Regions from separate parts of the Alkalihalophilus pseudofirmus genome, predicted to be linked through region 1. Evidence: a T-box and tRNA genes for the amino acid it is inferred to sense, from the RefSeq annotation. Region 1 holds a T-box; the other regions hold tRNA genes.
The links. A T-box is a leader RNA that pairs with one kind of tRNA and senses whether it is charged. The one in region 1 lies ahead of metG (methionine--tRNA ligase), so its partner is inferred to be a tRNA-Met.
Positions count from the first base shown of each region.

Region 2: it has a tRNA-Met gene. The T-box ahead of metG (methionine--tRNA ligase) is inferred to sense a tRNA for this amino acid. The anticodon was not compared.
Region 3: it has a tRNA-Met gene. The T-box ahead of metG (methionine--tRNA ligase) is inferred to sense a tRNA for this amino acid. The anticodon was not compared.

Region 1 covers NZ_CP117835.1:46,163-53,420, reverse strand. Annotated here, with positions in the region: gene PQ478_RS00240 (TatD family hydrolase) at 1-674, opposite strand, end outside; gene metG (methionine--tRNA ligase) at 760-2,760, opposite strand; T-box leader at 2,828-3,069, opposite strand; gene PQ478_RS00230 (ATP-binding protein) at 3,140-4,972, opposite strand; gene PQ478_RS00225 (DNA double-strand break repair nuclease NurA) at 4,985-5,947, opposite strand; gene abrB (transition state genes transcriptional regulator AbrB) at 6,150-6,440, shown strand; gene rsmI (16S rRNA (cytidine(1402)-2'-O)-methyltransferase) at 6,489-7,258, opposite strand, start outside.
Region 2 covers NZ_CP117835.1:2,885,557-2,892,814, forward strand. Annotated here, with positions in the region: gene comGF (competence type IV pilus minor pilin ComGF) at 3-434, opposite strand; gene PQ478_RS15390 (type II secretion system protein) at 421-828, opposite strand; gene comGD (competence type IV pilus minor pilin ComGD) at 722-1,195, opposite strand; gene comGC (competence type IV pilus major pilin ComGC) at 1,167-1,472, opposite strand; gene yidD (membrane protein insertion efficiency factor YidD) at 1,646-1,888, shown strand; tRNA gene PQ478_RS15410 (tRNA-Leu) at 2,070-2,151, opposite strand; tRNA gene PQ478_RS15415 (tRNA-Lys) at 2,161-2,236, opposite strand; tRNA gene PQ478_RS15420 (tRNA-Glu) at 2,245-2,319, opposite strand; tRNA gene PQ478_RS15425 (tRNA-Ser) at 2,331-2,421, opposite strand; tRNA gene PQ478_RS15430 (tRNA-Asn) at 2,423-2,497, opposite strand; tRNA gene PQ478_RS15435 (tRNA-Ile) at 2,499-2,575, opposite strand; tRNA gene PQ478_RS15440 (tRNA-Gly) at 2,591-2,661, opposite strand; tRNA gene PQ478_RS15445 (tRNA-Arg) at 2,832-2,908, opposite strand; tRNA gene PQ478_RS15450 (tRNA-Gly) at 2,918-2,989, opposite strand; tRNA gene PQ478_RS15455 (tRNA-Gln) at 2,995-3,069, opposite strand; tRNA gene PQ478_RS15460 (tRNA-His) at 3,080-3,155, opposite strand; tRNA gene PQ478_RS15465 (tRNA-Tyr) at 3,171-3,255, opposite strand; tRNA gene PQ478_RS15470 (tRNA-Asp) at 3,273-3,349, opposite strand; tRNA gene PQ478_RS15475 (tRNA-Met) at 3,354-3,430, opposite strand; tRNA gene PQ478_RS15480 (tRNA-Ser) at 3,466-3,558, opposite strand; tRNA gene PQ478_RS15485 (tRNA-Ala) at 3,567-3,642, opposite strand; gene comGB (competence type IV pilus assembly protein ComGB) at 3,800-4,864, opposite strand; gene comGA (competence type IV pilus ATPase ComGA) at 4,861-5,895, opposite strand; tRNA gene PQ478_RS15500 (tRNA-Gln) at 6,079-6,150, shown strand; gene mscL (large conductance mechanosensitive channel protein MscL) at 6,258-6,794, shown strand; gene hlpB (HNH nuclease-like protein HlpB) at 6,802-7,113, opposite strand; gene PQ478_RS15515 (hypothetical protein) at 7,208-7,258, opposite strand, start outside.
Region 3 covers NZ_CP117835.1:633,909-641,166, reverse strand. Annotated here, with positions in the region: gene PQ478_RS03330 (VOC family protein) at 91-465, opposite strand; gene ilvD (dihydroxy-acid dehydratase) at 745-2,415, opposite strand; tRNA gene PQ478_RS03320 (tRNA-Leu) at 3,188-3,269, opposite strand; tRNA gene PQ478_RS03315 (tRNA-Arg) at 3,297-3,373, opposite strand; tRNA gene PQ478_RS03310 (tRNA-Leu) at 3,380-3,468, opposite strand; tRNA gene PQ478_RS03305 (tRNA-Cys) at 3,485-3,558, opposite strand; tRNA gene PQ478_RS03300 (tRNA-Gly) at 3,577-3,651, opposite strand; tRNA gene PQ478_RS03295 (tRNA-Gln) at 3,658-3,732, opposite strand; tRNA gene PQ478_RS03290 (tRNA-His) at 3,743-3,818, opposite strand; tRNA gene PQ478_RS03285 (tRNA-Trp) at 3,832-3,905, opposite strand; tRNA gene PQ478_RS03280 (tRNA-Tyr) at 3,913-3,997, opposite strand; tRNA gene PQ478_RS03275 (tRNA-Phe) at 4,072-4,147, opposite strand; tRNA gene PQ478_RS03270 (tRNA-Asp) at 4,160-4,236, opposite strand; tRNA gene PQ478_RS03265 (tRNA-Met) at 4,241-4,317, opposite strand; tRNA gene PQ478_RS03260 (tRNA-Val) at 4,482-4,557, opposite strand; tRNA gene PQ478_RS03255 (tRNA-Glu) at 4,583-4,657, opposite strand; tRNA gene PQ478_RS03250 (tRNA-Ser) at 4,684-4,777, opposite strand; tRNA gene PQ478_RS03245 (tRNA-Asn) at 4,782-4,856, opposite strand; rRNA gene rrf (5S ribosomal RNA) at 4,865-4,980, opposite strand; rRNA gene PQ478_RS03235 (23S ribosomal RNA) at 5,059-7,258, opposite strand, start outside.

The sequences.
Region 1 (7,258 bases):
ACAAGCTTCACATACGCCGGCTCATTACGTTTACCTCTGTATGGATGCGGGGCAAGATACGGACAGTCTGTTTCGATTAGTAAACGGTCCATCGGAATATGCTTAGCTACCTCTTTGGGCCTTTTTGCATTTTTAAAAGTAACGGGTCCCCCAAGTGAAATATAGAAATTCATCTTTAGGCATCGTTCGGCAATCTCGACACTTCCTCCAAAGCAATGCATGATGCCGCCGACTTCTTCTGCCTTTTCTTCTTCAAGAATATCGACAATATCCTGATCTGCTTCACGATTATGAATGACAATCGGCAGCTTAACCTTCTTAGCCAGCTGAATTTGTTTTCTAAATACCTCTTTTTGAACTTCTTTTGGAGATTTGTCCCAATGATAATCTAGTCCCATCTCACCTAGTGCGACGACTTTCGGATGTGCAGCAAGCTCTTCTAGCCAAACTAAGTGTTCATCTTTCATATCAATTGCATCAACAGGGTGCCAGCCAACAGCAGCATATAACATATCGTATTTTTCTATTAACTCGAGCGCGCGATTAATTGTTTTTTCGTCAAATCCGACAACGACCATTTCACTTACCCCGGCTTCTTTAGCCCGGTTGATTACCTCTTCTACATCATCTTCAAACTGATCAGCATTTAAGTGTACATGTGTATCAAATAACATCTTTACACTGCCTCCTAGTAAATTATATTAGTAAAATAAATAGCAAAAGGAGAAGCATGTCTCTTCTCCTTTTGACTTCATTTGATTACTTCACTTGTGCCCCATTCGGCAGACTGCCATCAATCGTAGCTAATTGTAGTTTCTTCCCTTTTGAACCGGCTAAAATCATACCTTGTGACAGTTCTCCGCGAAGTTTAACAGGCTTCAAGTTGGTTACACAGATCACTTTTTTCCCTACTAATTCGTCTGGAGAATAATATTTCGCTATACCTGATACCACTTGACGCTTCTCATATCCGAGATCAAGCTGAATTTTAAGCAGTCGGTCTGCTCCTTTTACTGGTTCTGCTTCTAAAACTTCTGCCACACGAAGCTCAACCTTTGTAAAGTCGTCGATTGTAATTTCATCGACTTCAGGTACCTCTTCTTTTTTCTCTTGTTTCTTATCTTCTTTTGGTTCCTCACTAGCTTTTGCGCCGCCCATTTTTTCTACAATATAGGCTACTTCTTCAGCTACCTCTAAGCGCGGGAAGATAGGCTTTCCTTTTTGAACGGTAACGCCAGCTGGAATTTGTGCAAACTCACTTAGAGATTCCCATGTTGTCACTTCTTCTCCTAAACCAAGCTGCTCCCAAACCTTCTTCGGCGTCTCCGTTAAGAATGGCTGAATGAGGACAGATATATAGCGAAGCGATTCTGCTAAATGATACATGACAGATCCTAATTCCTCTTTTTTAGAATCGTCCTTAGCAAGCATCCAAGGCTGTGTTTCATCAATATATTTATTTGTACGGCTTACTAGCTGCCAAATCGCTGTAAGCGCAACGGAGAATTCCATTTCTTCCATCGCATTTTCTACTTTTGTAACTGTTGCGTTGACTAGATCTAAGAGATCCGCATCAAATGGTGTCGCATCTTTCACATATGTTGGAATCGAACTATTAAAATATTTATTAATCATCGCTACAGTACGATTTAGCAAGTTACCAAGGTCATTCGCTAAGTCGTAATTCACTCGCTCAACAAACCCTTCTGGCGTGAATACTCCATCAGAACCAAAAGGTACTTCACGTAATAAGTAGTAACGCAGAGCATCTAAGCCGTAGCGGTCAATTAATGTTTCTGGATCAACGACATTTCCTTTTGATTTTGACATCTTGCCGTCCTTCATTAGAAGCCAGCCATGAGCAAATACTTTCTTTGGCAGCGGCAGGTCGAGGGCCATTAACATGATCGGCCAATAAATCGTGTGGAAGCGAACAATTTCTTTCCCTACTAAATGAACATTTGCCGGCCAATATTTTTGATAGAACTCATCATTATCTTGTCCATAACCAAGAGCAGTAATGTAGTTAGAAAGAGCGTCAATCCATACGTATACTACATGCTCAGGGTTGCTTGGCACTTGTACGCCCCATTTAAATGATGTACGTGAAACCGCTAAGTCTTCAAGTCCGGGCTTGATAAAGTTATTAATCATTTCATTACGACGTGATTCCGGCTGAATAAACGTCGGGTTTTCTTCGTAAAACTTCAATAGGCGATCAGCATACTTGCTCATCTTGAAGAAATAAGACTGTTCACGGACCTTCTCTACCGGATGTCCGCTGTCAGGGCTTTTTCCGCCAATGATTTTACCATCTTCATCACGAACAGGGTCTACAAGCTGAAGCTCTGTGTAGAACGTTTCATCAGGAATAGAATACCAGCCTTCATATTCATCTAGGTATATATCCCCTTGTTCAAGCAAGCGTTCAAAGATCGTTTGAACGACTTTTTTATGACGGTCTTCTGTTGTACGAATAAAATCATCATAGGAAATATCGAGTTTTTTCCATAATGACTGAATATCAGCGACAATCTCATCAACAAACTGCTGCGGTGTCAGACCCTTTTCAGCTGCTTTTTGTTCAATTTTTTGACCATGCTCATCTGTTCCTGTTAAATAACGGACATCATATCCACGTAATCGCTTATAACGAGCCATCGCATCCCCTGCAACGGTCGTATAGGCATGTCCGATATGTAATTTTGCACTTGGGTAGTAAATTGGTGTTGTTAAATAGAATGTTTTGTTCTCGCTCATAAAAAGAATCCTCCCACTTGGTATTAAACAATAGGTTTTTAAACAATACAAAAAGCCCTCATCCTAAAATCGGGACGAGAGCATATCTCACGTGGTACCACCCAACATTCCCTTTCTCTTCACAGCAGAAAGGCTCATGAAGTCTATGACTTCCCTGTTAACGCCAGCTACGTCATCCCCTCACATACCTTCATTGCTCAAGGATGATTCCTCAAGGACCATTTTCGATGCAGCCTACTACCGGTTCTCAGCTCCTCCGGCTCTCTGTCAAATAGGTCATACATGTACTTATCCCGTCATTGGATCATAAATATACATTGTATTTATTTCAATTATCCCAAGAATCTATCCAAAATATACCGAACTAAAGAGACTGCTGTCAAGAGCGATCATAAAGCGTAGCAAAAGGGGTCTTTTGTTTTGTTAATTTTCCTTGCTGACACAGGCGTTCAAGCTCTTGCTTCCACGATTGAACGTCCCAGCTTTTTTGTGCTTCTTTATTTAATGTGTCGAGTTCCTTCATTATACTCATCTCAGCGATCGGAAGATGTGGCTTTAGAGCGGTAAGAATCGCTTCATCTCCAGCTTCGGTCATTTGTCTTAATTCATCAAATGGGTTTAGTGTATGCGGGCTGGCAGAATGGGCTAACCTTATCCGCACAGCCATTGTCCTTCCAATGATGGCGGAGGATACGAATACATCACCACTTCGCAAATACGGCAGGCGTTTTCCTTCATCATGAGTTAAGTCTGTTTCTTCTTTTATCGTCTGTATATCTGTCCCTCTGACCGTTCTGAATACGAATTTCGAGTTCAACTGCGCTGTAATCGTTTCATCAAGCAGCGTTGGTCTTTGAGTAGCAAAAATTAGAAACACTCCATACTTCCTGCCCTCTTGAGCAATTTCTTTTAAGACTGATTTTGCTGGGGCATCGTAGCCTTTTGGAGCGAAGTTATGTGCCTCATCAGTTACAACGACAAATGGGGGGAAAAACTCCCCTTGCTGCTGCTGAAGCTTCGCATCTTTATAAGTGCGCCGCTTTCCGTAAAGCGAGCCAATCACATAGCTTGAGAAAACTTGCAGAAGCCATACAGCACCTTGGACTACAACAAGCCGTCCTGCATGAATGCCTTGTTCAATCGCTCGAATATTTTGCTGGAATAAACCTGCTTGATTTAAGCGACTCACCCGCCACTGAATCCCTTTAACTGATGCTAGCGGCAGACTGCCAAATTGATCTAACAGCTTTTTGAATGTCGCGTATTTCGAAATTTCCTCGCGTGACATTCCCCCATCATGAAGGAAGCCCTCTACTTTTTGTTTGCCAAGCTCAAGCGCTTCTGCCAAATTGGCGACACGATCACTGAAAGACTGATAGCTGTCTTTACGCTTGTGAATCGTTTGAATGACATTGACCATAGATTCACTAAGAGATCCCGCTGCTTGAAGAAGCCTCTCTACATCTCTCGTTGATAAAGCTGAAAAGTCAACCCCGACATCACGGCCAATCTGCACCACCGTATAGCGTTCATGATAAGACGGGGCATCATCTATTCCGCTCGCTGCAGCAGCAAAATTCATTTCGAAATGGGGGTCAAATACGATCGTTGGAATTTGAAGTTTCATCAATTCCTCAAGCATTACACGCAGGCCAAATGACTTACCCGAGCCAGAACCGCCAAATACCCCAATATGAGGGTATTGCTGCATTGCACGAATATCAAAGATAAACGGAACACCGTTTTGAGGACGAAGATTATCTTCTTCTTGAATATGTAACAGCCCGTTTAAGGAATCTGGCAGACTGGGTGCAATAAAATCCGTTGATTTCACTTCCCCAAGCACCATCCCATCTTTCGGATTAGATTGTACAAGCAGCGATTCTATTTCATGAAACTCTGGATGCCTGATTCTGGCCCCAGTCTGAATAGGCTGCGGCGCCTCTTCAAAAAGACGCACCTTTGCTAGATGAATATCATCAGCTCCAATATCATATCCAATATGCTCTAACGTTTTCAGTACTTGATCATCGACAATTCCCTTATCAAATCCCATTGGAATATAACGGTTATAGGAGAAGGTTTCGACTACTTCTCCTTTAGGGTTTTTTAATGACTGATCTTCTATCACAACCATTTCATTCATCCGGAACTTATGCTCTTTGGATGCAACATATACTTCATGCTGAGTCGTAACCCCTACAATTTGCATTTTTCTTCCTCCTTAATAAGGTCTGTCTTGACGTTTTTGTATAAACAAACGTTGTTTAATTTCCGGGTCAATGTATTGCTCAACTAACGCTTCTACTAGGCGGTCTGTCACTCGAACATCCCGATCGACATGATCCAGCCAAAAAGGGATGCCTCTCCCGTCCTTTGGGGTAAGGGTGTAGAGGAGATCAGAGACAAGATCGCGTTTCTCAGACTGCTCAATTAAGAGGTCAAATCCTGTAATACTAGGTGCTGAGCTAGGGCGCATCCATGATGATGACAAGCCTGCCTTTTGTTGAATGTCTTCTAAATGAATCATCTCGCCTCGATTAAGTTTACCAAACAACAAATCACGGTCATACGTATGAGGTTTTCTAGCATGATCTTTGAAAGCTGGCAGCTTAATCAAATTTTCTGTCGTAATTTCCTCTGATACCCCAACAAGGAGCACGTCTTTCTCTAAAGCAAGAAGCCGTAAACTTTCCCATTCTTCCGGAGCATCAATCCTATAATGATATAGGGCCCCGTCCATCATAAGGAATCCTACATCCTTTTCTTCTATTAATCTCTTAGCCACCTCAAGTTCAATTTTAGCTAATAAATGAGACCGCCATTTAATTGGCTGCTTCTCCTGTTCAATCTCTTCTTTTGTATCAAGCAAAGGAGTGTAGACATCTGACTCTCTGCATTCATATCCTGAGATGGTTTTCGCTAATGCTTGGAATAAATAAAGAAGATGCGGTGGTTGTCCTTTTGTTTGATTTACAGACCCATCCACTCCTGCTATCTCACGACCATTTAACCAATTCGACAAAGTTCTTGTCGAAATCGACTCCATTTGTCGAAAGTAAGTGCCAGAGTCACGCAACTTTTGTCGAATAATCTCTTTTTCATTTGTCGAATCAGCGTAGATTGCTTTCAATTCATTTCCTATACCTTCCAACTTTTTTGCAAGATCTGGGGACAAGTTTAACATACTTTATTTACCTCCTTTTTAAACAGTTGATATATCAAGGTTTATAGACATGGAATAAATTACATGCGTTTTTATATAAAAATATTTATAAATTAATTGACTTGTTTTGGAAACACTGGTATTCTAAAAACAGAGAGAAAAATGTCGAATAATGACACAAAAACTTATAAATATTTTTAAGTCTGAGAGGAGACGATTCATAATGAAATCTACAGGTATCGTACGTAAAGTTGATGAATTAGGTCGTGTAGTTATTCCAATTGAACTACGCCGCACACTTGATATTGCAGAGAAGGATGCTCTTGAGATCTACGTTGATAACGATCGCATCATTCTAAAGAAATATAAGCCAAACATGACTTGCCAAATTACTGGTGAAGTTTCTGATGATAACCTATCTATCGCAGGTGGTAAAATCATCCTTAGCCCACAAGGTGCTCAAGATATCATCAAAGAATTACAAGATTACGTTTCTCGTTCAACACAATCTTAATAAGCCTTTTATGATAAAAGACTCTGTTATCCAGAGTCTTTTTTTGTATTACGTATGATATGCCTGATATACTTCTCGCTTTGGCAGATTTCGATCAACTGCTACTTGTTTTATCGCAGTTTTTGAAGGCATCCCTAGAGCGATATAATGTTCTACATGCTGATTTAGATCTAGCTCGTCCCACCACTTGTCCTCTTTAATTTCTTCTGTTAAACCTTCTACAATCAGGCAAAATTCTCCTTTAACCGTACCAGTTTTACACCACTCAACGGCTTCTTCTAACGTGCCGCGCTGATACTCTTCAAACTTCTTTGTTAACTCCCGGCAAATGGTTATTTTTCTGTTTCCCAAGGTTTGATGCATGGCTTCTAAAGTCTCTTTTAAGCGATGAGGAGCCTCATAAAACATAAGTGTTGCTTTGATTGGTTTCAACTCCTCAAGGGTTTCGGTCCTGTTTTTCTTCTGACGAGGCAAAAAACCCGCAAAGAAGAAGGATTCTGTATTAAGGCCTGAGGCGATCAGGCTTGTGAGGGCTGCATTCGGGCCCGGAAGTGATATGACAGAAATGTCTTCTCCAATGGCTAGCTTGACAAGGTCATGTCCTGGATCTGAAATGGCTGGCATACCCGCATCACTTACCAGTGCAATTGTTTTTCCTTCTTTTACTTTTTCAATCAACATATTTCCTGCTTTTTCTTTATTATGCTCATCATATCTTACCAAAGGGGTTGTAATCTCAAAATGATTACAAAGCTTCTTAGATTGTCTCGTATCTTCAGCAGCAATATAGTCTGCTTCTTTTAATGTACGGATGGCAC
Region 2 (7,258 bases), 1.2 Mb from region 1:
CCTTAATACACACCATACATCGGCATCATCGATCTGCTCATGGCCTCTCCATTTATAAGAGTCACCGTACATCGATATTTCTTCTGCTCCCGCTCACAATAAAAAGATTGAACATTATACAACATTGGTACATATCCGCTGTTGTTTGAGAATCGTCTAATTTGGCCGGTGTCAAGTTGTCTATAACTTACTTCCGTGTCATCCCCTTTAATTAAAACCACCTCTCTCCCCTCGATTCTAATTGTTCTGGATTCCTTCACTTCATCCGTTAATTGATTAAAAAACACCATCAATTCTAGCTTTTCATGAGTCTCGTGATTTTTTGTATGTTGTATGACTCCCATGATGGTAGGAAAGACAAACACAAGAACGCCTAAAATGCTTAAGACAAGCAAAATCTCGAGTAACGTAAAACCTTGTTCATTTTTTCGCATAGAGACACCTATGATATCGCCTTTTATTAGCACCCGTATAGGCAACACATACTTCATACTCTCCTGAAGTTGATCGCGTCTCCTCAACAGTCATCCACAAAGGCGCTGTTGGAGTCTCTACACCTGTTAAATAATTTTGTATCGACTCTCTAAGTTGTTCACCTGCCAAGTTTTCCTGTTGCAAAGTTAAACGTTCATTATAAACAACAAGAGAGGCGGGCAGGATTGCTAAGGTGCAAACAGAGAGAAGTGAGAGAGCGAGAATAACTTCCATCAAAGTAAAACCACTAGAGTTTTCGATAATGCACCCTCCCTTTTCCAAGAAGGATTGTGTAAGCATAGGTTTCTTTTTGAATGTTGAGATGCATTGTGCCTGAAAAACGCGGATTGCCATTATCCAAAAACTGAATTTCAATTCTAGGTAGGCTGTGAGAAGAAAAAGACATGTTCTCCACAGTGAAAGGCCTAATAAAATAAACCTTTCCTCCTAAATTCATGATTTGATATTGGTTTTGATTTGCCATTATTCTAATAATAATTGTCTCACCACGAGACATAGCTATATGCTGGGCTAAAAGGATATCTTCCTTAAATTGATCGGCAATTTCTTTTGTTTTATAGGTGTTCATGGAAGCGGGAAGGTAAATAATGGGAAGAAGAACTAACATGGAGAGAATAGAGAGAGTAATTAAGAGCTCGGTTAAGGTGTATCCAGCTTGAGAGTATGTTGACTTATCCTTCAACAACTTTACCGTTTTCAATCTTTAGCGGAGCACCGTTTGGACATACCGTTGTCTCAATATATTCGGCAGTTTCAAGCACATCGAGGCTTGCTGGCTTTTCTTTTGTTTCAATTTCATAGGCGTGTACCTGTGTCTGCAGGAGTTTAATCGTTGCATCACAACCTTTTGAGCCTGCAACTTCGTTATTTTTCACCATATTCGGGATAGCAATTAAGAGGAGGATCGAGATGATCATTAACACGACAAGCATTTCAACAAGGGTAAAACCACGTTCGTTGGATAGAAGCATTTTCATTTTTCATCACCTCAAAGATAGGATATAATACGAGGAGCTGTACAGGGGGGATCTTAAACACTTGCCTCCTTTCATGAGTCATTATTTGCTATTATTAGACATAGATCATCCAAAATCCTTCTAAAAGATAAAAAAACTTTCTGAGATATCGAATCAATTAAAGTGAGGTTAGTATGCAAAAAATTTTAGTCCTCTTTATTCGTGGTTATCAAAAATTCATTTCCCCTTTGAAGCCCCCTACATGCCGATTCTACCCTACCTGCTCTCATTATGGTATTGAATCCATAAAACGCTTTGGGGCCTTTAAGGGAAGTTGGTTAACAATTAAACGCCTAAGTAAATGTCATCCTTTTCACCCTGGCGGAATTGATTTAGTGCCTGAAAAAGAAAACGAAAAAGAGACGAGAAACAGCTAGCTATACCCATCAGGGAATAGCTAGCTGTTTTATTTTCATTTCATGTTGGCTTATCTATTTACTCTATACTTGCTGTTAAGCGCCCATCTGACCTATAGGCATAAATGGTATATCCTGAGGATGCACCACTCGAACATCTAAACAAGAAGCTGCCCTATAATGGACAGCTTCTTCTATGTAGTGCGGGTGAAGGGAGTCGAACCCCCACGTCATAAGACACTAGATCCTAAGTCTAGCGCGTCTGCCAATTCCGCCACACCCGCGTATGAAAATGGTGAGCCATGAAGGACTCGAACCTTCGACCCTCTGATTAAAAGTCAGATGCTCTACCAACTGAGCTAATGGCTCAAACTAAATGGTGACCCGTACGGGATTCGAACCCGTGTTACCGCCGTGAAAGGGCGGTGTCTTAACCGCTTGACCAACGGGCCATTCATAAAAGTGGCGGAGAAGGAGGGATTTGAACCCTCGCGCCGCTTGCGCGACCTACACCCTTAGCAGGGGCGCCCCTTCAGCCACTTGGGTACTTCTCCATGGCTCCACAGGTAGGACTCGAACCTACGACCGATCGGTTAACAGCCGATTGCTCTACCACTGAGCTACTGTGGAATGGTGGGCCTGAGTGGACTCGAACCACCGACCTCACGCTTATCAGGCGTGCGCTCTAACCAGCTGAGCTACAGGCCCATGGAAAAATGGAAAAGCGGGTGATGAGAATCGAACTCACATCATCAGCTTGGAAGGCTGAGGTTTTACCACTAAACTACACCCGCATATTAAAATAATCGTTGCTTTATTCAGCTCTCGCCAAATACTATGTCTCTTCCTCTTCTAGCAACTCAAGAAGTTAAATGTGTCGAGACAACTCGCAGATAATACATAGTAGTATTGCTCGTGGCTGAGGTTTTACCACTAAACTACACCCGCATATAAAGTAAATAAATGGTGCGCCCTGAGAGATTCGAACTCCCGACCTTTTGATTCGTAGTCAAACACTCTATCCAGCTGAGCTAAGGGCGCAAATATAAAAGCGGAAGACGAGATTCGAACTCGCGACCCCCACCTTGGCAAGGTGGTGTTCTACCACTGAACTACTTCCGCAAAAATGGCTGGGCTAGCAGGATTCGAACCTACGCATGACGGAATCAAAATCCGTTGCCTTACCGCTTGGCGATAGCCCAAAACTAAAAATGGGGCGACTGATGGGAATCGAACCCACGAATGCCGGAATCACAATCCGGTGCGTTAACCACTTCGCCACAATCGCCACCTTAGTAATAAATGGTGGAGGGGGACGGATTCGAACCGCCGAACCCTGAGGGAGCGGATTTACAGTCCGCCGCGTTTAGCCACTTCGCTACCCCTCCACTATACTGTTTTTAAATGGCGGTCCGGACGGGACTCGAACCCGCGACCTCCTGCGTGACAGGCAGGCATTCTAACCAACTGAACTACCGGACCATTTTGGTTGCGGGGGAAGGATTTGAACCTCCGACCTTCGGGTTATGAGCCCGACGAGCTACCGAACTGCTCCACCCCGCGTCGTTTTAAAGTAGTATTTACTATTTAAGAAAATATGGCGGAGGAAGAGGGATTCGAACCCCCGCGCGGTTTAACCCGCCTGTCGGTTTTCAAGACCGATCCCTTCAGCCGGACTTGGGTATTCCTCCGCGATATATGGTGGAGCCTAGCGGGATCGAACCGCTGACCTCCTGCGTGCAAGGCAGGCGCTCTCCCAGCTGAGCTAAGGCCCCATATGTAATGCGATAAAAAGAGATTACCTTTTCTATCGTTGTTTTTTCGCTCACCAGCGACGTTTAATAATGTACCATGAATCGCAATAAAAATACAAGCCTTTTTTGAAAAAAAGTTATATTTTTTTAAAAAGGCTTGTAACTTAAGGTATTCGCCCTATTGCAGAGAGCCAATCATTTGAAACATAGGAAGCATAATAGCAAGGAATAAAATAAAAATAAAAGCTCCAATTAAAATAAAAATAAAAGGTTGTAAGTAATCCATCACTTTGGTTAACTTCTCTTCTAATTCTGAGTAAATCAATGTACTGAAATTTTCTAGATCTTCTCCTAAGTAGCCCGTCCTCTCTCCATTCTCGATGACAAAACTTAATTCTTTTATAAAATAATCTTTTTCTTTTACTAAAAGATAAAATGGTGTGCCAAGTTGCAGTTCAGACTTGATTTTAATCACTTCTTGCTGGAAAAATGGCAGATGATTTTGTTTTTCGAACAGAGATAATGCTTGTTGAAGGGAGGTTCCTGAGAGAAGAAGACGTCCTATTTGAAGGGAGAAAAAATAGGTGCTTAATTGTTTTACGATCTGATTGACAAAGGGAGTGTTTAATAAAAACTTCATTCTTCTACTTGGCGGCCATCTTTTCTTAAACAGAAATATATAGAACAAAGAAAACACTGTTAAAAGGATTGTTGCTGCTCCTATGTACGGGATAGCTGTTAGAGAATGCAGAACAATAGTAGTTAACAGCGGAGGGTCCCCCTGCATTGTTTCAAATAAAGAATTGAAATGAGGAACAACAAACAAATGGAGTACAATTAGAACGACGAAACAAATCCAGACAAGCATTACTGGGTACCTCAACAGCTTATACATTTGATGTTTCGTAACCTGCCGCTTTTCTAATAATGTTCCAGCTTGTATAAATCCATCACTTATCTGTCCATGATATTGATAAAAATAAAGAAATGAAATCACATCTCTTGGGACCGGCAATTGAGAGAAAGACTGATGAATTTCTTGACCATTCTTAAGAGATGCCTGCACTTGTGTGAGGGGGACCGAAACTTCTTTTGGAAGATGTATAAGCATAAATGATAAGGCGTGGTCCATAGAATATCCTTGCTTTAACAACTTCCCTAAAAGTTTAAATGATCTTGCATACACCATTTGCTGATTACCGTTAAAAATAGATGTTTGCTTATAAGTAACCCGATCATTCACCCCTCCCCACCCCTTTCACACTCGTTTGTATAACCCAGAGCCCAAGCCTTTCTTAGTTGGTTTTCTAAAGTATTTGTCTCTCTTGTTAAACCCTTGTTCACCATCTTTCTAATTTGCTCGTTATGATCAAACGTATAGAGGGAACCACGATTATAGATAGGCATGTGATTAAAAGACTCTGCTTCCATTCTTACCTTGCTTTGACGATTAACTAAACACTGACAGATGACTGCCTGTAATCCTTCACATACATCTTGTTTAGACACACCAAATTCCAACATCCTTAATACGGCTGAGTAATTATTATTTGCATGCACAGTCGCAAAAACAAGATGTCCTGTCAAAGCTGCTCGAATGGCTAATTTAGCCGTTTTTTCATCTCGGATTTCTCCAATCATAATGACATCTGGATCATGTCTTAAAGCTGCCTTCAACCCAATATCAAAGGTAATACCTGCCTTATCATTTGTTTCAATTTGTATAAGATAATCAAGAGTTCTTTCAACGGGATCTTCGATGGTAATAATTTTTTTGGAAGAGGTATAGAGGATTTCTTCTAAACATGCGTATAAAGTGGTTGTTTTACCAGAGCCAGTTGGTCCTGAAATTAAACACAGTCCTTGCCGGAGAGTAGTGATATATTGGAGTTGTTGAACATTCGATGAAAGGATCGGGAGATGTATTAATTCTTTTTTTCGCTTTTGAGGTAATAGCCGCACAGCTAAACTTTCTTTAGAACGTGTAGGGAGGGTTGATAGTCTGAGATCAATTTTTTCTTTTTTTACAACAATTGTCATCGCATTACTTTGAGGAAACCGCCTTTCTCCTATATCCATGCCACAATGATACTTTAAGTGCCCAAGCACTCTCTCACCTAACATAAGAGGAATCGATTTATAATCGTACAAGGTACCATTCATTCTAAACTGAATGAGCCATTCACGTTCTAGAGGGACTAAATGGATGTCGGTGGCATGTACACTTACTGCTTCTTCAAACATGGCCATACTTATTTTTTCTACATCATACAAATCTCTCTCTCCTCTCGATTTAAAAGATCAATGTAAAAAGAATAATTATAAGGAACGTCATTCAAAGGTGATTCAATATGATTATTCTTTCGATAAGAACGGTTATTCGATATTTTTTCAAAAAATCCTGCAATAAAAATGAATAAACGAACAAAATCAGGTTACTCTATAAGTACAGAGCGATGGGCTATAGCCAAGTGGTAAGGCACCGGACTTTGACTCCGTTATTCGCTGGTTCGAATCCAGCTAGCCCAGTATATCTAAGAAGTGGACATGAAGCATTCATGTCCACTTTTTTATCATTTGTTCATGACTTATGCATAGGTTTGTATAGAACAACCTTATAATTGCAGGTGGTGACAATGAATATTTTACATGAATTTAAAGAATTTGCTGTTCGTGGAAATGTGATTGATATGAGTGTTGGGGTCATTATCGGCACGACATTTGCAAAAATTGTAGAATCTTTTGTTGAAGATGTGATCATGCCTCCCTTTAGTGTGCTGTTCGGACAAGTTGATTTTTCTAATCTATACCTTAATTTATCGGACCGTCGCTTTAATTCATTCGCCGAGGCTGAAGCTGCCGGAATTCCCATGCTTAAATATGGTATGTTCTTAAATCACATTGTTCACTTTGCCATCGTAGCTTTCATCTTATTTTTATTTGTCAGGCAGATGAACAGAATCAGAAGGCCGGATGAAGATCCGTTAATCGATATGAAAACAAAATTATGTTCTTATTGTTTCAAATCCATTGCCTATAAAGCACGCAGGTGCCCACACTGCACATCAAATTTAATTCAACGTTCAAACAGGGAAAATGCCGAAAACTTAAATATTTCTAATCCAACACATACTCTCCCATTAAAAACAGTTATTAAAAAGCGTTCAAAATAATAAGCGTTCAAAATCTTGATGATTTTGAACGCTTCCCTTTTGATTTTTTTGTTTTAATTAACGTTTGTGAAGGCTGCTTCCGTATCCATTTGATGTATTTTTTTATTTGCTCATCATCTTTTAAACGTGGGATTGTATCAAGCCGAATAGCAAGTTCTACATTTGTATAGAGTGCATGTATTTGTTTATGACAAGGGATGCACAGCAATGCCTTTTCTAAATGTGCTCCCCCCTCCTCCCTTGGAGTCAGGTGATGAACCGTAAGCTGCACGTTGTCTCTCTCACACAGTTCACATGTACCTACTCTTTGTTTTTTCAAAAGTTCATTCTCCTTTTTTATATAATCTACTCAATTTAACCTACTCAATTTAATCTACTCAATCAGTGTAGTATTCTATTCCCAGCTTAATACTCTATAAACCGCCGTCTTCTTTCATTTGTCTATATTGGATATATGCGATAAA
Region 3 (7,258 bases), 590 kb from region 1:
GTCTAATTCCCTTTTGTGCAGATTACAATCCTCCACTCCCGACAAAAAAGACCCTGACCATCGTCAGAGTCTTAAGAGCAGGGATAAGCATTACCAATGCACCTGAAGCTGTTTTCCATCTGGATCATAGAAATAAAAGTAAGCATGACCATTGTCTTCTTTTATTTCCTCTACTTTAACTCCCTGCTCAGATAAGTGCTGATGAAATTCCTGCAGCTTAGGATTTGTGAAACCAACACAAAACTCAGATTCCCCGTTCACTGAAAAATGAGCATACGTCGCCTCTGTAGTTGGCACTAAGATAATCAACAAAGGCCCCTCATTCACTTTCATGATCGCAAAAGGATCGTGGGTAATGCTCAAAAGTTGAAACCCTAACACATCTCTATACCACACAGATGCAGTCTCTAAATTCCTCACCGGAATGCGAATGTAATGGACTTGATCAATGAATGATTGGTTCATGGCACTCTCCCCTCTTTGTAAAAACTAGTTATTAAGTCTATTTGACGTGAGGGAGAGATATCCTTTCACTTTTTTAGGAGTTTCTTATCTTGCTAGGGTAGGTATTCTTTATGCAAGAAGAAAGACGATCACGCTAAGCATAATCGTCTTTCGATGATTGTGTACGAATGAAGTGTGAAGCATTATAAGAACCTTGTTGGTTTTTAGGTATAGGTCCTCCTTGCAAATCAGCATAACAACGTGGGCCTTTCTCTTTATTGTTCTTCCTCAAGTAAATTATTAATCAGTTATTGCCCCTTTAGATGCAGAGGAAACTAAACGTGCGTATTTAGAAAGATACCCTTTTAAATCTTGTTGGGGAGCAGACCATTCCTTTCTTCTCACCTTAAATTCTTCTGGTGAAATATCGACTTGGAGTTCCTGAGTCTCACTATTGATCGTGATCATATCTCCTTCTTTAATTAATGCTATTGGTCCACCTACCTGTGCTTCAGGAGCGATATGACCAACGACTAATCCATGTGTACCTCCTGAAAATCTCCCATCAGTTATTAAACCGACCTTTTCGCCTAAGCCTTTTCCAACTACGATGGCAGTAATAGACAGCATTTCAGCCATCCCTGGGCCGCCCTTAGGACCTACATAGCGAATTACGATAACATCTCCTGAATTAATCTCATTGTTTAACACAGCTTTAGTAGCATCTATTTCTGTATCAAACACACGAGCAGGTCCGGTTATTTCTTTTATTTTTAATCCTGACATTTTTGCTAAAGCTCCCTCAGGTGCCAAGTTTCCTTTCAAGATAACTAAAGGCCCTGTTTTACGCTTAGGATTTTCAAAAGAAATAATTTCTTGACCTTCCCTTAATGGTTCCACTTCAGCAAGATTTTGTTCGAGTGTTTTCCCAGTAACTGTCATACAATCACCATGAAGAAGCCCCTTTTCAAGAAGTAATTTCATTACTCCCGGTACGCCTCCAATTTCTGATAAGTGTTCCATAACATATCGCCCGCTTGGTTTAAGATCTGCAATATGCGGCACACGCTCTCCGATTCGCTCAAAATCATCTAAGTCAAGGTCAACATCAACTGAATGAGCCATAGCGAGTAAATGGAGTACTGCATTAGTAGATCCGCCAAGAGCCATTACAACTGTGATGGCATTCTCAAATGCTTGTTTAGTCATAATATCCTTTGGAGTAATCCCTTTATCCAGTAAATTCATCACTGCCTTTCCTGCTTCTTCACAATCTTTTAATTTATCTGGCGTTTCGGCTGGATTGGAAGAACTTCCTGGCAGACTCATTCCCATTGCTTCGATCGCCGAGGCCATTGTATTTGCTGTGTACATCCCGCCACATGACCCAGCTCCCGGACAGGCTTGACATTCAATTTTATGTAGTTCATCACGGTCTATATCTCCATTATTGTATTTTCCGACTCCCTCAAAGGCAGAAACAATATCTATGTCTTTCCCATCTACTTTTCCTGGTCGAATCGTCCCCCCATATACAAATACAGACGGCAAATTTAAACGCCCTATCGCAATCATACATCCTGGCATATTTTTATCGCATCCACCTATTGCTACAACCCCGTCATAACTTTGAGCACCGATTACTGTTTCAATGGAATCGGCTATAACCTCCCGACTCGGTAATGAATAACGCATCCCTTCAGTTCCCATTGAGATACCATCTGATACTGTAATCGTATTGAAAATAAAAGGAGTTCCCCCATTCTCTAAAGTTCCTTCCTTTGTCTTTAGAGCCAACTTATCAATATGCATGTTACACGGTGTAACTTCACTCCAGGTACTAGCAATTCCTACAAAGGGTTTATTAAAGCCTTCGTCATTAATCCCCGTTGCCCTGATCATTGCACGATTTGGGGCACGATTTATATCGTTAAAAACTGAACTACGGCTTTTTGAAATATTTTTACTCATTTGAACACATTCTCCTTCATCTTTATAATTTTAAAATAAAATGTATAGCTAGATTATTCTAACTAAAAACAAGTTAAAGCATCTCGTTGATCCATCTTGGTAAACAACTGTGCACAGGTTTTGTCTATTGCAAACTTCCACTTCCAAGTAAACTATAAGTTTACTTTAATTAGAAAAAAACAACCCCTCAACTTAAAAATCCTGAAGCTCTGTATAATTTTATCGAAATATAAAGAATATTAAAATATCATAATAACATACTTAAACAAAAAAAGCATTAATCCCTCTTTAGATCAATGCTTTTTTTAGAAAGTATGGATTCAATCTTTGCAGCTATTTAACAAATTTGTAGTTGGGGTATCTCCTAACAAGATAAGACGTAAAGAGCGTGTTCGTATCGGAAGTGTTCATCTTGTTCTTAAACTCTTAAATTCTTTCACAAAGTCACCCTGAAATGAAGATTATGCTGCACAGTTTAGGTTGATTATGTAGCAAAATATTGATTTTGTACTTGAGAAACCGTTCCTTAATGCTTAAAGTTATGGTTGCTGGTCTAAGATTTCTGAGATAGCAATCTCTAAAGAATTTATCAAATGCTTCGTCATCATTAATTTTCTTCTTAATCATTCGTAATTCATCAGCAGTTAATTATTTCGTTTTTCACTAACAGGCTCCAACGCACACGATTTTAAGTTATTTTGATCGTGTTACGAAAACAATAAAAAAAAGACCTCAACATAACGTTGAAGTCTTGGTATTAGTAGCTATTAAGTACCGGTGGTCGGGGTCGAACCGACACTCCAGAAGGAACACGATTTTGAGTCGTGCGCGTCTGCCAATTCCGCCACACCGGCAAATCAAAAAAAGATAAAAAAAAATAATGGTGCGCCCTGAGAGATTCGAACTCCCGACCTTTTGATTCGTAGTCAAACACTCTATCCAGCTGAGCTAAGGGCGCAATATATGGTGCCGAGGGCCGGACTTGAACCGGCACGGTAGTCACCTACCGCAGGATTTTAAGTCCTGTGTGTCTGCCAATTCCACCACCCCGGCACGGCAGAAAAATCATTGGAGGCGGCACCCGGATTTGAACCGGGGATAAGGGTTTTGCAGACCCGTGCCTTACCACTTGGCTATGCCGCCTCAATTTAAACAAAAAAATGGAGCGGAAGACGAGATTCGAACTCGCGACCCCCACCTTGGCAAGGTGGTGTTCTACCACTGAACTACTTCCGCAAAAAATGGCTGGGCTAGCAGGATTCGAACCTACGCATGACGGAATCAAAATCCGTTGCCTTACCGCTTGGCGATAGCCCAAAATTAAAAATGGGGCGACTGATGGGAATTGAACCCACGAATGCCGGAATCACAATCCGGTGCGTTAACCACTTCGCCACAATCGCCGTAATAATATATTGGCAGGGGCAGTAGGAATTGAACCCACACCGGAGGTTTTGGAGACCTCTGTTCTACCTTTAAACTATGCCCCTATGAAGATGGTGGAGGGGGACGGATTCGAACCGCCGAACCCTGAGGGAGCGGATTTACAGTCCGCCGCGTTTAGCCACTTCGCTACCCCTCCAAACAACAATACCTATAATACAATATCATCTATCAATTCGTCAATACTAAATTAATATAATTGATATATTAAGATGGTGGCTTGGGACGGAATCGAACCGCCGACACATGGATTTTCAGTCCATTGCTCTACCGACTGAGCTACCAAGCCTTATTTTTAAAATGGCGGTCCGGACGGGACTCGAACCCGCGACCTCCTGCGTGACAGGCAGGCATTCTAACCAACTGAACTACCGGACCATTTTGGTTGCGGGGGAAGGATTTGAACCTCCGACCTTCGGGTTATGAGCCCGACGAGCTACCGAACTGCTCCACCCCGCGTCGTTTTAAAGTAAACGGATGTTGTTTTTTCAAAGAAGAATACCTCTCCTCTAAAAGTTTTGCCAACGATGCTATCATGCGTCGAGGTTACTCGAAGTTTCTCATGATGTAGTGCTCGTTGCTCCACCCGCGTCGTTTTAAAAAGTAAATGAGTATGATATAAATGGTGGAGGATGACGGGCTCGAACCGCCGACCCCCTGCTTGTAAGGCAGGTGCTCTCCCAGCTGAGCTAATCCTCCATCGCAGAAATAATAGATATATAAATGGTGACCCGTACGGGATTCGAACCCGTGTTACCGCCGTGAAAGGGCGGTGTCTTAACCGCTTGACCAACGGGCCAACTAATAAGTATATGAAATCTTTGCTGGCGGAGAGCGAGGGATTCGAACCCTCGAGACGGTTTTACACCGCCTACACGATTTCCAATCGTGCTCCTTCGGCCAACTCGGACAGCTCTCCTAATTGGCTCCACAGGTAGGACTCGAACCTACGACCGATCGGTTAACAGCCGATTGCTCTACCACTGAGCTACTGTGGAATATTAAAGCCTGGCAACGTCCTACTCTCACAGGGGGAAGCCCCCAACTACCATCGGCGCAAAAGAGCTTAACGACCGTGTTCGGCATGGGAACGGGTGTGACCTCTTTGCTATCGCCACCAGACTATGATTCACTTTACAGTGAATGTTTGAGATGGTTCTCTCAAAACTAGATAATGTGTAAACATATGTCAAGAATAATTTGGATAAGTCCTCGACCGATTAGTATCTGTCAGCTCCACATGTCGCCATGCTTCCACACCAGACCTATCAACCTCATCATCTCTAAGGGGTCTTACTGGATTAACTCCATGGGAAATCTCATCTTGAGGGGGGCTTCATGCTTAGATGCTTTCAGCACTTATCCCGTCCACACGTAGCTACCCAGCGATGCTCCTGGCGGAACAACTGGTACACCAGCGGTGTGTCCATCCCGGTCCTCTCGTACTAAGGACAGCTCCTCTCAAATTTCCTACGCCCGCGACGGATAGGGACCGAACTGTCTCACGACGTTCTGAACCCAGCTCGCGTACCGCTTTAATGGGCGAACAGCCCAACCCTTGGGACCTACTTCAGCCCCAGGATGCGATGAGCCGACATCGAGGTGCCAAACCTCCCCGTCGATGTGGACTCTTGGGGGAGATAAGCCTGTTATCCCCAGGGTAGCTTTTATCCGTTGAGCGATGGCCCTTCCATGCGGAACCACCGGATCACTAAGCCCGACTTTCGTCCCTGCTCGACTTGTAGGTCTCGCAGTCAAGCTCCCTTTTGCCTTTGCACTCTACGAATGATTTCCAACCATTCTGAGGGAACCTTTGGGCGCCTCCGTTACTGTTTAGGAGGCGACCGCCCCAGTCAAACTGCCCACCTGACACTGTCCCTGAACCGGATCACGGCTCGAGGTTAGAATGTCAGCACAGTCAGGGTAGTATCCCACCGACGCCTCCATCGAAGCTGGCGCTCCGACTTCCAAGGCTCCTACCTATCCTGTACAAACTGTACCAACATCCAATATCAAGCTACAGTAAAGCTCCATGGGGTCTTTCCGTCCTGTCGCGGGTAACCTGCATCTTCACAGGTACTATAATTTCACCGGGTCTCTCGTTGAGACAGTATCCAAGTCGTTACACCATTCGTGCGGGTCGGAACTTACCCGACAAGGAATTTCGCTACCTTAGGACCGTTATAGTTACGGCCGCCGTTTACTGGGGCTTCAATTCAGAGCTTCTCCCGTAAGGGATAACCCCTCCTCTTAACCTTCCAGCACCGGGCAGGTGTCAGCCCCTATACTTCGCCTTGCGGCTTCGCAGAGACCTGTGTTTTTGCTAAACAGTCGCTTGGATCTTTTCACTGCGGCTCTCTCGGGCATACACCCTACCAGAGCACCCCTTCTCCCGAAGTTACGGGGTCATTTTGCCGAGTTCCTTAACGAGAGTTCTCCCGAGCGTCTTAGAATTCTCTTCTCGCCTACCTGTGTCGGTTTGCGGTACGGGCACCTCTCACCTCGCTAGAGGCTTTTCTTGGCAGTGGAGGATCAGGAACTTCGGTACTAAATTTCCCTCGCCATCACAACTCAGCCTTCGTGAGAAGCGGATTTGCCTACTTCTCAGCCTAATTGCTTGGACGCACATATCCATCAGTGCGCTTACCCTACCTTACTGCGTCCCCCCATTACTCAAACGGTGAGGAGGTGGTACAGGAATTTCAACCTGTTGTCCATCGCCTACGCTTTTCAGCCTCGGCTTAGGTCCCGACTTACCCTGAGCGGACGAGCCTTCCTCAGGAAACCTTGGGCTTTCGACGGAGGGGATTCTCACCCCTCTTTTCGCTACTCATACCGGCATTCTCACTTCTAAGCGCTCCACCAGTCCTCACGATCTGACTTCGCTGCACTTAGAACGCTCCCCTACCACTGACACCTAAGGTGTCAATCCATAGCTTCGGTGATACGTTTAGCCCCGGTACATTTTCGGCGCAGAGTCACTCGACCAGTGAGCTATTACGCACTCTTTAAATGGTGGCTGCTTCTAAGCCAACATCCTGGTTGTCTGGGCAACTCCACATCCTTTTCCACTTAACGTATACTTTGGGACCTTAGCTGATGGTCTGGGCTGTTTCCCTCTTGACTACGGATCTTAGCACTCGCAGTCTGACTCCCGAGTAAAAGTTTTTGGCATTCGGAGTTTGACTGAATTCGGTAATCCTGTGGGGACCCCTAGTCCAATCAGTGCTCTACCTCCAAAACTCTCAACCTCGAGGCTAGCCCTAAAGCTATTTCGGGGAGAACCAGCTATTTCCGAGTTCGATTGGCATTTCACCCCTACCCACACCTCATCCCCGCATTTTTCAACATGCGTGGGTTCGGGCCTCCATTCAGTGTTACCTGAACTTCACCCTGGACA